Regions from separate parts of the Amycolatopsis sp. FBCC-B4732 genome, predicted to be linked through region 1. Evidence: riboswitches for the same ligand, from Rfam matches in the RefSeq annotation. Region 1 holds a riboswitch; the other holds the start of a gene.
What was found. Region 1 has a riboswitch for glycine ahead of gcvP (aminomethyl-transferring glycine dehydrogenase). Riboswitches for the same ligand answer to the same signal wherever they lie in the genome.
Positions count from the first base shown of each region.

Region 1 (7,140 bases):
CCGGAACGGCGAGCCGGTCGAGACGATCGTCGGCGCGTTCCCGAAGGCCCGCATCGAAGAGCGGCTCGACCGCGTGCTCAAGGCGCCGTCGCTTTGACGAAGGTGTCGGCCACCTCGCGGCCGTACTTCTCCAGGTCCAGCTCCGGGTCGGCGGCGTAGGCCGCGGCGACGCCGTCGATGGCCTGCGCGATCGACATCGCCATCACCTCGGGCGTGAACTCGCCGAACGCGCCTTCGGCCTGGCCCTGCTTGAGCTGGCGGGCCAGGCCGTGCACGCGCAGGTCGTCGACCAGCACCTTCGTCATCACCCAGCCGTCGACGTCGTCGGTGTTGGCGGCCAGCTCGGTCAGCACCCGGACGCATTCCGGGTACGTGCGCAGGAACGCGATCGACGTCTCGATGTGCGCCCGCAGGTAGCCGGGCCGGTCGGCGGGGTCGAGCCCGCCGCCGGTGCGCTCCTTCAGGTAGCCGTTCCTGGTCTCGACGACCGTGCTGAGCACGGCCTGCATCAGGCCGGCCTTGTTCGTGAAGTGGTAGGAGATCAGCCGGGTGCTGCTGAGCCCGGCCCGCTCCTTGATCTTGGCGAACGTGGTCCGGCGGTACCCGAGGTCGGCGAGGACGCCGATGGTCGCGCCGATGATCTGCGCGCGGCGTGCGGCCTCGGTGGGGCTGAGCCCCATCTCGGCCATGATGTCGGTGTTTACTTGCATGAGTAAAAAGTTACTCGGCTGAGTAAAACGCGTCAAGGAGTTTGAACCTGCGCGTACGGGGTACGGCGAACGGCGCAAAGGCTCATCCGACCGTTGAGGCTTGCCGCGCGTCGCGTTGACCGGTGTTCTCCTGACGCTTACCGTCGAAGGAGGTAAATCGCCACGATGTGATTCACGGTCTGGGGCCGGATCGTGGCGGTTGATCTCCGGTGGGTCCCGCTCCTGGGACTCCCCGGCTGTCATTCGCCGGCCGTCCGGTCGGGCGAGGGGAGGCTTGCGTGGTCGAGGCTGGTTCCGAGAAGCAGCCTGTTGGGGTCGCGGGTGGCGAGCAGGGTGAGCTGTTCCCCGACGACTCGCTGCCGGACGAGCTGGTGGGTTACCGCGGCCCGGCCGCGTGCCAGATCGCCGGGATCACCTACCGCCAGCTCGACTACTGGGCCCGGACGAAGCTGGTCGCACCCAGCATCCGCACGGCGCACGGCTCCGGCTCGCAGCGGCTGTACTCGTTCAAGGACATCCTGGTCCTCAAGGTCGTCAAGCGGCTGCTGGACACCGGGGTCTCGCTCCAGAACATCCGGGTCGCCGTCGACCACCTGCGCCTGCGCGGGGTCCGCGACCTGGCCAAGGTGACGCTGTTCTCCGACGGCACCACGGTCTACGAATGCACCTCGCCGGAGGAGATCGTCGATCTGCTCCAAGGCGGCCAAGGCGTCTTCGGCATCGCGGTCAGCGGCGCGATGCAGGAAATCAGCGGGACCATCCACGAATTCCCGGCCGAGCGCGCGGACGGCGGCGTCGTCGAGACGCACGAGCCGGACGAGCTCACCCAGCGCCGCAACGCACGCAAGACCGGTTGATCACCGCTGCGGCGGACGGAGTAAGGTTCTCCCTGCGGTCGACGAATCCGCGCGGGAGAGTCCGAGCCTCATATTGAGCTCGGCGCCGAAGGAGCAAGTCCTCCCCGGAACCTCTCAGGCACCCTGGACCGCGCGGACGAGACGCCTCTGGAAAGCGGGTCGTCAGGACACCACCTGATGGCCCCGCCGACGGTGCAAGCCCGGTTCAACCACGCGGGCGAAACTCTCAGGCGCCCCTCGGGGTACGGACAGAGTGGGGAGGGCCAGGACACCGTCGTCCCGGCCCCGCCCCGCCGTCCCCAGGAGGCCTTCGTGAATCCGTCACTCGCCTCCCTGGAGCAGGGGATCCCGTTCGCCGAGCGGCACCTCGGGTCTGGTCCGGATCAGCTGCGCACGATCCTCGACGTCATCGGCGTCGCCTCCCTCGACGAACTCGCCGAGCACGCCGTTCCCGAGTCGCTGCGCGCGTCCGCCGAACCCCTCGAACTGCCCCCGGCGGCCTCCGAAGCCCAGGCGCTGGCCGAACTGCGCGAGCTGGCCGCCCGCAACCGGCCGACCGCCGCGATGATCGGGCTCGGCTACCACGACACCGTCACCCCGCCCGTGATCCGGCGGAACGTCCTCGAGAACCCGGCCTGGTACACCGCTTACACGCCCTACCAGCCGGAGATTTCCCAAGGGCGGCTCGAAGCGCTGCTCAACTTCCAGACCATGATCGCGGACCTGACCGCGCTCCCGGTCGCGAACGCCTCCCTGCTCGACGAAGCCACCGCGGCCGCCGAAGCGATGACGCTCGTTCGCCGGGCGGGCCGGGCGAAGTCGAACCGGTTCGTCGTCGACCAGGACACCCTGCCCCAGACCCTCGCCGTGCTGCGGACGCGAGCCGAACCGCTGGGCATCGAGCTGGTCGTGGAAGACCTGTCGCAAGGACTCACCGGGCTGGGGCTCGGCGGTGACTTCTTCGGCGTGCTGCTCGCCTACCCCGGCGCGTCGGGTGCCGTGCACGAACTCGACCTGACCATCGCGGAAGCCAAGAAGCACGGCGCCGCGGTGGTCGTCGCCGCGGACCCCCTCGCCTTGACGCTGCTGCGGCCGCCCGGCGAGCTCGGCGCCGACGTCGCCGTCGGGTCGACGCAGCGGTTCGGCGTCCCGCTCGGCTTCGGCGGCCCGCACGCCGCTTACCTCGCGGTGCGGAAGGGGCTGGAGCGACAGCTGCCCGGGCGCCTGGTCGGCGTCGCGAAGGACGCGGATGGCGCGCCCGCGTACCGGCTGGCGCTGCAGACGCGCGAGCAGCACATCCGCCGGGAGAAGGCGACGTCGAACATCTGCACCGCGCAGGTCCTGCTGGCCGTCATGGCATCGATGTACGCCGTGTACCACGGGCCCGACGGCCTGCGCGCGATCGCGTTGCGGGCCCACCGGATGGCCACCGTGCTGGCCGCCGGCCTGGCCGAAGGCGGGGTCGAGGTCGTGCACGGCGAGTTCTTCGACACCCTGACCGCGGCGGTGCCCGGCCGGGCGGACACGGTCGTCGCGGCGGCCCGCGACCTCGGCGTCACGCTGCGCCGGATCGACGGCGACCACGTCGGCGTCGCCTGCGACGAAACGACCACCCGGGAGCGGCTTTCGTTCGTGTGGAAGGCGTTCGGCGTCTCGGTGTCCGATGTGGACGGCCTGGACGCGGACACGGCCGACGCGCTGCCGGCCCCGCTGCGGCGCACGAGCGCGTTCCTCACCCACCCGGTGTTCCACGAGCACCGGTCGGAAACCGCGATGCTGCGGTACCTGCGCCGGCTGTCCGATCAGGACTACGCGCTCGACCGCGGCATGATCCCGCTCGGCTCGTGCACGATGAAGCTCAACGCCACCGCGGAGATGGAGCCGGTCACCTGGCCGGAGTTCGCCGGGTTGCACCCGTTCGCGCCCGCCGAGGACGCCGCCGGCCTCCTCGAGGTCGTCGCCGACCTGAGCGCCTGGCTCGCGCGGATCACCGGCTACGACGCGGTTTCGCTGCAGCCCAACGCCGGGAGCCAGGGCGAGTTCGCGGGCCTGCTGGCGATCCGCGCCTACCACCGCTCGCGCGGCGAGGACGCGCGAGACGTCTGCCTGATCCCGGCCAGCGCGCACGGCACGAACGCGGCGAGCGCGGTGATGGCGGGCATGCGGGTGGTCGTCGTCCGCTGTGACGACGACGGCAACATCGACCTCTCGCACCTCAAGTCCACTGTGGACGAGCACCGCGGCGACCTGGCGGCCATCATGCTGACCTACCCGTCGACGCACGGGGTGTACGAGGACACCGTCGGCGAGGTGTGCGCGGCGGTGCACGACGCGGGTGGGCAGGTGTACGTCGACGGCGCCAACCTGAACGCGCTGATCGGCGTCGCCCAGTACGGCCGGTTCGGCGCCGACGTCTCGCACCTGAACCTGCACAAGACGTTCTGCATCCCGCACGGCGGTGGCGGCCCCGGCGTCGGCCCGATCGGCGTCCGCGCGCACCTGGCGCCCTTCCTGCCGAACCACCCGCTGCAGCCGGCGGCCGGGCCCGGGTCCGGTGTCGGCCCGGTCAGCGCGGCGCCGTGGGGGAGCGCGTCGATCCTGCCCATCTCGTGGGCCTACGTCCGGATGATGGGTGCCGAGGGCCTGCGCCGGGCGACGCTCGTGGCGGTCGCCAACGCGAACTACATCGCCCGCCGGCTCGGCGAGCACTACCCGGTGCTGTACGCGGGCCGCTCGGGTTTCGTGGCCCACGAATGCATCCTGGACCTGCGGCCGCTGACGAAGGCCACGGGCGTGACCGTGGACGACGTCGCGAAGCGGCTGGCGGACTACGGGCTGCACGCGCCGACGATGTCGTTCCCGGTCGCGGGCACGCTGATGGTCGAGCCGACCGAAAGCGAGGACCTGGCCGAGCTGGACCGCTTCTGCGCGGCGATGATCGCGATCCGCGCGGAGATCGACCGCGTGGCGTCGGGGGAGTGGCCGCTGGCGGAGTCCCCGCTGCGGCTGGCCCCGCACACGGCGGGCTGCCTGGCCGGCGACTGGAACCGCCGCTACAGCCGCGAGACGGCGGCGTTCCCGGCGGGCCGGACGACGGCGAAGATCTGGCCCCCGGTCCGCCGCATCGACGGCGCCTCCGGCGACCGCAACCTGATCTGCTCCTGCCCGCCCCCGGAAGCCTTCGCGTGAGTGGTCCCGGACAGGTGGAGCAGCAGCTCGGCGCGGCTGGTGAGGCCGAGCTTGCGGTAGATCTGCTGCAGGTGCTTCTGGACCGTCCGCGGGCTGATGCCGAGCCGCCGGGCGATCTCGCGGTCGGACGCCGCCCGCGCGACCAGAGTGGCCACCTCGTGCTCGCGGGCCGTCAGCTCCGGGGCCGTCCCGGCGACCGGCCGGACCGCCGGCCGCTCGTGGCGGGCGAACGCCTGGGCCAGGTGCGGCGTGAGCAGCTCGACCAGGTCGTGGTCGCGGGCGGAGAACCCGGGCCGCGACCGGCTGAGCGTGAGGACGCATCCGTGCCGGTCGTCGACCTGGACCACGCACAGCAGCTGGTCGACCGTGCCGCGCGGGCGGTGGAAGTCGGTGTAGAACGGCAGCCCGCGCAGCGTCCGGAGGTCGGCCAGCTCGGTCAGCGCGGCCGCCGTACCCAGCCGCAGCGCTCCCGAGCGGTGGGCCGCGAACCCCGGGTGCTGGTGCGCCAGCGCCCGGAACTCCGCGTGGCGCATCAGGTTGTGCTCCGGCCGGTCGGTCACCGTGCCGGTCAGGCGGCGGGTCGTGTGCTCGGTGCTCGTGCACGAGACGACGTCGCAGCCGACCAGTCGGCCCAGTCTCGCCAGCCCCTCGGCCTTCAGCTCGCGCTCCACTTCGAGGGCGCGGTGCAGGCACCGCGCGGTCACTTCACTGCTCGCCCGGAATCCCCCTCGGCTCGTCCGGTCAAGAAAGACCCGGAAGCGCCGAGGGGGATACGAACCGGGTGTTACCGGGCGATCCGGACGTTCAGCGTGGTGTTCGAACCAGCGCTGACCATCGACTGCGCGATGCTGCTGATCCCCGCCGGCGCGCTGTAGGAGTTGTTGTTGCTGTCGTCCTCGTTGTCGAACCGGCGCGAGAACTCCTGGGAGCCGTTCGGGCAGTTCGCGCCCAGCTTGAGCACCGAGTAGGGCCGGAACGAGCCGGACTGCGTGACGCCCCGGAACGCGGCGCCGTCGACCCGGCGGAAGAACAGCTCCGTGTTGCTCGTGCTGCCGACCGCCCCGATGAAGCCGCCGCGCGAGTTGGCGTTGCCCGAGTCCTCGTCGTCCATCCGGATGACGATCGCCTCGGTCCCGGCCGGGCACGACCGGCTCGACGGGATGACGCCGAGGTCGGTCGTCGCCGCCTGGGCGGGCGCGGCCGACACGGTGAGGGCTCCCGCCAGCGAGGCCAGGAGCAGTGCCGGAACGGTGAAGAGTCTTTTCATGGCTGGTTTTCCTCCCCATTGCTGTGTGACCGCTCAAGGACACCAAGCCGGCCGGGCGCGCGGCCATACGCACTTCTGCGTACGCGGGTCCACGGCGTGCGCACAGGAACGGGAGGTAGGTTGACCGCCATGGCGAGTGCGCACGGTCCCGATCGGACGTCCGTGGTCGTGACCGGCGGCAGCGGCTTCATCGGCCGGACCGTCGTGCGCGCCCTCCTCGACCGGGACGTCCCGGTCACCGTCGTGGACCGGGTGCCGTTCCCCGAGGACCTCGACGGGGTCCGCGTGGTGACCGGCGACCTGCGCGAGGCCGCCGTCCGCGAGGAAGCCGTGACCGCCGGGACCGCCGGGATCGTGCACCTGGCGGCGCTGACGTCGGTGCTGAAGTCGGTCGAGCTGCCCGAAGACACCTTCGCCGACAACGTCCTGGTCACCCAGGAACTGCTCGAACTCGCCCGCCGCCGCGAGGTGCCGAAGTTCCTGCTCGCCTCGACCAACGCGGTGATCGGCAACGTCGGCACCGCGACCATCACCCCGGACCTGCCGCTGCGGCCGCTGACGCCCTACGGTGCCACGAAAGCGGCGTGCGAAATGCTGCTCTCGGGTTACGCCGGCGCGTACGGCATGACGACGTGCGCGTTGCGGTTCACCAACGTCTACGGCCCGGGAATGTCCCACAAGGACAGTTTCGTGCCGCGCATGATGCGGGCCGCGCTCACCGGCGGCGGCGTCAAGGTCTACGGCGACGGCCGCCAGCGCCGCGACCTCGTCCACGTCGACGACGTCGTCCGCGCGATCCTCTCGGCCTTCGACAGCGGCCACACCGGCCGCGCGATCGTCGGCGCGGGGCGCTCGGTGTCGGTGCTCGAGATGGTCGAGGCCGTGCGCGAGGTGACCGGCGCCGAGCTGCCCGTCGAGCACGTCGAGGCGCCGGCGGGGGAGATGCCCGCGGTCGTCGTCGACGTCTCGGCCAGCGCGGAGACCATCGGGTACCGCCCCGAAGTCCCGCTGGTCGACGGCCTAGCCACGGCGTGGAAGTACTTCTCGGGCCTCGACCGTCCGAACGCGACACCGTGACGGCGTTCCCGCGCCGCCACTGGCTGCTTCTCCTGCTCCT
Region 1 covers NZ_CP095376.1:2,970,680-2,977,819, forward strand. Annotated here, with positions in the region: gene trxA (thioredoxin) at 1-97, shown strand, start outside; gene MUY14_RS12665 (TetR/AcrR family transcriptional regulator) at 78-710, opposite strand; gene MUY14_RS12670 (MerR family transcriptional regulator) at 989-1,567, shown strand; glycine riboswitch at 1,610-1,708, shown strand; gene gcvP (aminomethyl-transferring glycine dehydrogenase) at 1,880-4,756, shown strand; partial or broken gene MUY14_RS12680 (LuxR C-terminal-related transcriptional regulator) at 4,786-5,289, opposite strand; gene MUY14_RS12685 (hypothetical protein) at 5,541-6,023, opposite strand; gene MUY14_RS12690 (NAD(P)-dependent oxidoreductase) at 6,153-7,100, shown strand; gene MUY14_RS12695 (glycosyltransferase family 2 protein) at 7,097-7,140, shown strand, end outside.

Region 2 (7,140 bases), 3.3 Mb from region 1:
GCTGCAAGGCCGTCCTGCCGCACATGCAGCGCCAGGGCCGCGGTTCCATCGTCAACACCGCGTCGTTCGTCGCGGTGATGGGCGCGGCGACGTCGCAGATCTCCTACACCGCGTCCAAGGGCGGGGTGCTCGCGATGAGCCGCGAGCTGGGCATCCAGTTCGCGCGGGAGAACATCCGCGTCAACGCGCTGTGCCCGGGCCCGGTGAACACGCCGCTGCTCAAGGAGCTCTTCGCGAAGGACCCGGAACGCGCGGCGCGGCGGCTGGTGCACGTCCCGGTCGGCCGGTTCGCCGAGCCCGAGGAGATCGCGGCGGCGGTGGCGTTCCTGGCCAGCGACGACGCCAGCTTCATCACGGCGTCGCAGTTCCTGGTCGACGGCGGCATCTCCGGCGCGTACGTCACCCCGCTCTAACGGCGCGTCTTCACCCCGGGTTTCCGCACGCCGTACACCTCCCGCAGGTACTTCCAGGCCGCGTTGAGGGTCTTGCGCTCTTCGGAGATCTGGCGTTCGCGCCGCCGCAGGATGCGGGTGGCGATCTCGGCGGCGAGGAACGCCCCGGCGGCGAAGGTCAGCGTGCCGACGATCAGGACGAGGGCGATCACGGTGGTGGTCATGGTGACCAGCGTCGAGCCGGCGTGGGCGATTCGTCCCCGCGCAAAGCTAGCGGGTTTCGTTAGCTTTGTGAGGTGACGCACTGGCGCGCCGACGAATGGGCGGAAGCGGTCCGGGCCGGGATCCGTTCCCGGGGCCTCTCCCTGGACGAGGCCGCCCGACGCATCGGCGTTCCGACGTCGACCCTGCGCAGCTGGATCGAGCACCGGCACGCGCCGAAGGTCACCGTCTTCGACCACTGGGCGCAGCTCGCCGAGGTGACCGGGCTCGGGGAGGCCGAGCTGCTGCGCGTCGCCGGGGTGCTGCCCGACTCGCTCGCTTCGCCGGTGCACGTCGCCCAAGCCGCGAAGGCGTTGCGGGAAGGCATCGACCAGGCCGGGCAGTTCCTCCGGCAGGCCACCGCGCTCGTCTACTCCTCGCCCGGCACGCAGGTGGCCAACCTCATCGCCGCGTCGCCGATCGACTGGGAGATGCGGATCCGCTCGGCCACCCGCGGCGACGAGGTCCGCGTCACCTACCACCACTACGTCGGGGTCGTGCCGCCGCGGGACTTCCCGCACGACGACGCCGAGGCGCGCCGGATCCTCGAGCACGAGGTCCTCGGCGAGCTGTGGCGGCCGCTCGGGCTCTACTGGCGGGTCGCGGAGGTGCACGACTGGCACGAGCCGCCGCGGCTGGTCATCCAGGTGCCGGAGCAGGAGGCGACGCGCCCGCCCGTGCCGTCGCCGGTCGTCGCGGCGCCGCCGGTCGTGGTGCTGTCGCCGATCTGGGGGTACGGCGAGCTGCTGGCGTCGCTGGTCGCCGACGGGCTCGGGTTCGGCAACGTCGACTTCCGCTACTTCGGCCTCCCGGACGCGATGGCCGACCGCGTCCGGACCACCGCCCGCGAGCTGGCCGGGCCCGCGCCGCGGCTGGTGCACTCGGTGCCGCCGATCATGCTGCTGCACGGCCTGGCCGTGCCCGACCTGACCGGCCGTCTCCCGGTGGTGGTCCGGTACGGGCCTCGCATGCGCGCGCGGGCGGCGCGGATCTACCGGTCGGCGCTGCTCGAAGCGGGGTTCGACGACCCCCTCGACGGCGCCCGCGCGATCGAGGAGGCGATCGCGGTCCCGCCCGGCTGCCCGTACTACGAGGTGACGCTGGCCGACGAGGACGTCTTCGACGGCGACCGCCCGTCCCTGGACCGGCTCAACGACGCGGTGGCCTGGCACGCCGAGCAGATCGTGGAGCAGGTCCTGCTGGGTGCGGGCCACCCGCCGGTCCCGCTCGGCGGGCCGTTGAAGCGGCTGGTCCTGCCGTCTGGCCGGGTCCGGCGCCCACCCGCGCTGGCCGGCCAGGTGGTCCACCGCGTCGCCGGAACGCCATGAACGACTCGTTCATGGCGTCGGACGCGGTGAACGACTCGTTCATGACGTCCGGGGCGGCGCTCGGGGACGGGTCGAGGATCACTGTGGCGTTCGCCGGGTGAGGTGGACGGATCTCGAACGGGGCAGGTACCGTAACCGCCACAACTGCAGATCGGGCCGTTGAGCCGAGGCGGGAGAGCCCTCACGAAGTCGGTGGGGCACCGAAGGAGCAAACTCCCCGGAATCTCTCAGGTACCTGCTACCGCTTCGCGCGAGGCCACTCTGGAAAGCAGGCGCACCCGCGCCTCACCCAAGGTGAAAGCCGCTTCACACGCGGTGAAACTCTCAGGTGCCATGACAGAGGGGGAGTTCCCAGCGCACCGTTGTGTGCCCGGCCCGAGGAGCTCCCGATCACCTCCACGCAGTTCGACGCCCGCCACATCGGCCCGTCCGAGGCCGAGCGCGCGAAAATGCTGGCCGAATGCGGCTACAGCAGCCTGGACGCCCTCGTCGGCGCCGCCGTCCCGAGCGCGATCCGCGCGACGAAGGAACTCAGCCTCCCGCCCGCCGCGTCCGAAGAGGAAGCCACCGCGGAGCTGCGCGCGCTCGCCGCGCGCAACCGGCCGATGACGCAGATGATCGGCCTCGGCTACTCCGACACCGTCACCCCCGGCGTCATCCGCCGCAACGTCCTCGAGAACCCCGCCTGGTACACCGCGTACACGCCCTACCAGCCGGAGATCTCGCAGGGCCGGCTCGAAGCCCTCCTCAACTTCCAGACCATGGTCGCCGACCTGACCGGCCTGGCCACCGCGAACGCGTCCCTGCTGGACGAGTCGACCGCCGTCGCCGAGGCCGTCACGCTGATGCGCCGCGCGTCCAAGTCGAAGTCCAACAAGGTCGTGCTCGACGCCGAGTGCCTGCCGCAGACCATCGCCGTCGTGCGCACCCGGGTCGAGGCGCTGGGCATCGAGGTCGAGGTCCGCGACCTGCTCACCGGCCTGCCGGACGAGTTCTTCGGCGTCGTCGCCCAGTACCCCGGCGCGTCCGGTGTGCTGCGCGGCCGCGGCTTCTACCACGCGATTTCCGAGTCGGCGAAGGCCGCGGGCGCGCTGTTCACCGTCGCCGCCGACCTGCTCGCCCTGACGCTGGTCACCGCGCCCGGCGAGTTCGGCGCCGACGTCGCCGCCGGTTCGACGCAGCGCTTCGGCGTCCCGCTCGGCTACGGCGGCCCGCACGCCGGGTACATGTCCGTGCGCGCCGGCCTCGAGCGTTCGCTGCCCGGGCGGCTGGTCGGCGTCTCGGTCGACGCCGACGGCAACTCCGCCTACCGCCTGGCGCTGCAGACCCGTGAGCAGCACATCCGCCGCGAGAAGGCGACGTCCAACATCTGCACCGCGCAGGTCCTCCCGGCCGTGCTGGCCGCGATGTACGCGGTCTACCACGGCCCGGACGGCCTGAAGAAGATCGCCCGGCGCGTCCACGGCCTCGCCGCGGGCTTCGCCGCAGCCCTCCGCAAGACCGGCGTCGAGGTCGTCCACGAGTCCTTCTTCGACACCGTCGTCGCGCACGTCCCCGGCCAGGCCGCCGAGGTCCACGCGGCCGCGCGCGAAGCCGGGATCAACCTCGGGCACGTCGACGCCGACCACGTCCGCGTCGCCTTCGACGAGGTCAGCACCCCCGCGATCGCCGCGAAGGTCCTGAAGGCGTTCGGCGTCGAGTCCGACCTCGAAGACGGCGTCGCGCTCCCGAACGGCCTGGCCCGCGAGAGCGGCTTCATGGGCCACGAGGTCTTCGGCACCCACCGCTCCGAGACGGCGATGCTGCGCTACCTGCGCAAGCTGTCCGATCTGGACTACGCGCTCGACCGCGGCATGATCCCGCTCGGCTCCTGCACGATGAAGCTCAACGCCACCACCGAGATGGAGCCGATCAGCTGGCGCGAGTTCGCCGGCATCCACCCGTTCGCGCCGGCCGAAGACGCCGAGGGCTACCACACGCTCGTGGGGCAGCTCGCGGAGTGGCTGGCCGAGGTCACCGGCTACGACAAGGTATCGCTGCAGCCCAACGCGGGCAGCCAGGGCGAGCTGGCCGGGCTCCTCGCGATCCGCGCGTACCACCGCGCGAACGGCGACGACGCCCGTGACGTCTGCCTGATCCCCTCCTCCGCGCACGGCACCAACGCGGCGTCCGCGGTGCTCGCCGGAATGCGCGTGGTCGTCGTGAAGTGCACCGACGAGGGCAACGTCGACCTGGCCGACCTGCGGGCCAAGGTGGACGCGCACCAGGACACGCTCGCCGCGATCATGGTCACCTACCCGTCCACGCACGGCGTCTACGAGCACGACATCGACGAGCTGGCCAAGATCGTCCACGACGGCGGCGGCCAGGTGTACGTCGACGGCGCGAACCTCAACGCCCTGCTCGGCCTGGCCAAGCCCGGCGAGTTCGGCGGCGACGTCTCGCACCTGAACCTGCACAAGACCTTCTGCATCCCGCACGGCGGTGGCGGCCCCGGCGTCGGCCCGGTCGCGGTGCGCGCGCACCTCGCGCCGTTCCTGCCCAACCACCCGCTGCTGGCGCAGGCCGGTCCCGAGACCGGCGTCGGCCCGATCAGCGGCGCGCCGTACGGCTCGGCGTCGATCCTGCCGATCTCCTGGGCTTACGTCCGGATGATGGGCGCGCCCGGCCTGACCGCCGCCACCAAGGTCGCCGTGCTGGCCGCGAACTACGTGGCTTCGCGGCTGGCCCCGCACTACCCGGTGCTCTACACCGGCCAGGACGGCCTGGTCGCGCACGAGTGCATCCTCGACCTGCGCCAGATCACCAAGGAGACCGGCGTGACGGTCGACGACGTCGCGAAGCGGCTCATCGACTACGGCTTCCACGCGCCGACCATGTCGTTCCCGGTCGCCGGCACGCTGATGGTCGAGCCGACCGAGTCCGAGGACCTCGGCGAGATCGACCGGTTCATCGCCGCGATGATCGCCATCCGCGCGGAGATCGACGAGGTCGCCGCCGGTCGCTGGAGCGCCGAGGAGTCGCCGCTGCGGGGCGCCCCGCACACCGCCGAGACGCTGGTGGGGGAGTGGGACAAGGCGTACGACCGCGAGCTGGCCGTGTACCCGGCGGGTGTTTCGCGCAAGAACAAGTACTGGCCCCCGGTGCGTCGCATCGACGGCGCCCGCGGCGACCGTAACCTCGTGTGCTCCTGCCCGCCCCTCAACGCTTACGAAGGCTGATCCGTGTCACGCGAAACTTCCCTGCACGGCGTCCACAAGGGACTCGGTGCGCTGTTCACCGACTTCGCCGGCTGGTCCATGCCGGTCCGCTACGCCAGTGAGCTGGCCGAGCACAAGGCCGTCCGCGAGGCGGCCGGCCTGTTCGACCTCTCGCACATGGCCGAAATCCACGTCACCGGGGCGCAGGCCGCCGACGTCCTGGACTTCGCGCTGGTCGGCAACCTGACCGGCGTCAAGCCCGGCCGCGCGCGGTACACGATGATCTGCGACGCCGACGGCGGCGTGCTCGACGACCTCGTCGTCTACCGCCTCGCCGACGAGCACTACCTGGTCGTCGCCAACGCGGGCAACGCGAAGGTCGTCGCGGACGCCCTCGCCGAGCGGGTCGCGGGCTTCGACGCCGTCGTCGACGACCGGAGCGAGACCACCGCGCTGATCGCCGTCCAGGGCCCGAACGCCGCGGCGATCCTCGGCTCGGTGACCGACGCCGACCTGGCCGCGCTCAAGTACTACGCCAGCGTCCCGGCGGTCGTGAAGGGCCACGACGTCCTGCTCGCCCGCACCGGCTACACCGGCGAAGACGGCTTCGAGCTGTTCGTGAACGCCGACGAGGCCCCGGCGGTCTGGCGGATCCTGACCGAGGCCGGCGAAGGCCACGGCCTGGTCCCGGCCGGCCTGGCCTGCCGCGACACGCTGCGGCTGGAAGCCGGGATGCCGTTGTACGGCAACGAGCTCACCCTCGACCAGAGCCCGTTCGAAGCCGGGCTCGGCCGCGTCGTCAAGTTCGAGAAGCCGGGCGACTTCGTCGGCCGCGCGGCGCTGGAGGAACGGTCCAAGCAGGACGTCTCGCGCGTGCGCGTCGGGCTCAAGGGCGCCGGCCGCCGCGCCCCGCGGCACGGCTACAAGCTCCTGGCCGACGGCAAGGAGATCGGCGAGGTCACCAGCGGCGCGCTGTCGCCGACGCTGGGTCACCCCATCGCCATGGCGTACGTCGATCGGGCGTACACCGAGCCCGGCACCGAGCTCTCCGTCGACATCCGGGGCAGGATCGAGCCCGTCGAGGTCGTCGCCCTTCCCTTCTACTCCCGCGCGTAAAGGACTCCCAGCTGTGAGCATCCCCGAGAACCTGAAGTACACCAAGGAACACGAGTGGCTGTCCGTCGAAGACGGCGTCGCCACCGTGGGCATCACCGCCTTCGCCGCCGAGTCGCTCGGTGACATCGTGTTCGTCCAGCTGCCGGACGCCGGCTCGGCGATCACCGCCGGCGAGGTCTTCGGCGAGGTCGAGTCGACCAAGTCGGTCAGCGAGCTGTACGCGCCCGTCTCCGGCGAGGTCGTCGAGGTGAACGGCACCACAGCCGACACCCCCGAGGTCATCAACTCCGACCCGTACACGGAAGGCTGGCTGCTGAAGGTGCGTCTGACCGGGGACGTGCCGGACCTGCTCGACGCCGCCGCGTACGCCGCGCTCACCCAGGAGAACTGATGACGACGTTCGACCAGCACCTGTCCGAAGTCGACCCCGAGGTCGCCGCGGCCGTCGCCGACGAACTGACCCGCCAGCAGTCCACCCTGGAAATGATCGCGTCGGAGAACTTCGCCCCGGTGGGCGTGCTCGAGGCGCAGGGGTCGGTGCTGACCAACAAGTACGCCGAGGGCTACCCCGGCCGCCGCTACTACGGCGGCTGCGAGCACGTCGACGTCGTCGAGCAGCTCGCCATCGACCGCGCGAAGGCCCTGTTCGGCGCCGAGCACGCCAACGTCCAGCCGCACTCGGGCGCGCAGGCCAACGCGGCCGCGATGTTCGCCGTGCTCAAGCCGGGCGACACGATCCTCGGCCTCGACCTGGCGCACGGCGGGCACCTGACGCACGGGATGAAGATCAACTTCTCGGGCAAGCTCTACAACGTCGTCGCCTACCACGTCGACAAAGAGACC
Region 2 covers NZ_CP095376.1:6,279,098-6,286,237, reverse strand. Annotated here, with positions in the region: gene MUY14_RS27435 (3-oxoacyl-ACP reductase) at 1-413, shown strand, start outside; gene MUY14_RS27430 (hypothetical protein) at 410-616, opposite strand; gene MUY14_RS27425 (helix-turn-helix transcriptional regulator) at 689-1,981, shown strand; glycine riboswitch at 2,233-2,331, shown strand; gene gcvP (aminomethyl-transferring glycine dehydrogenase) at 2,371-5,202, shown strand; gene gcvT (glycine cleavage system aminomethyltransferase GcvT) at 5,206-6,297, shown strand; gene gcvH (glycine cleavage system protein GcvH) at 6,311-6,688, shown strand; gene glyA (serine hydroxymethyltransferase) at 6,688-7,140, shown strand, end outside.
Region 2: another riboswitch for glycine. It lies ahead of gcvP (aminomethyl-transferring glycine dehydrogenase); the one in region 1 lies ahead of gcvP (aminomethyl-transferring glycine dehydrogenase).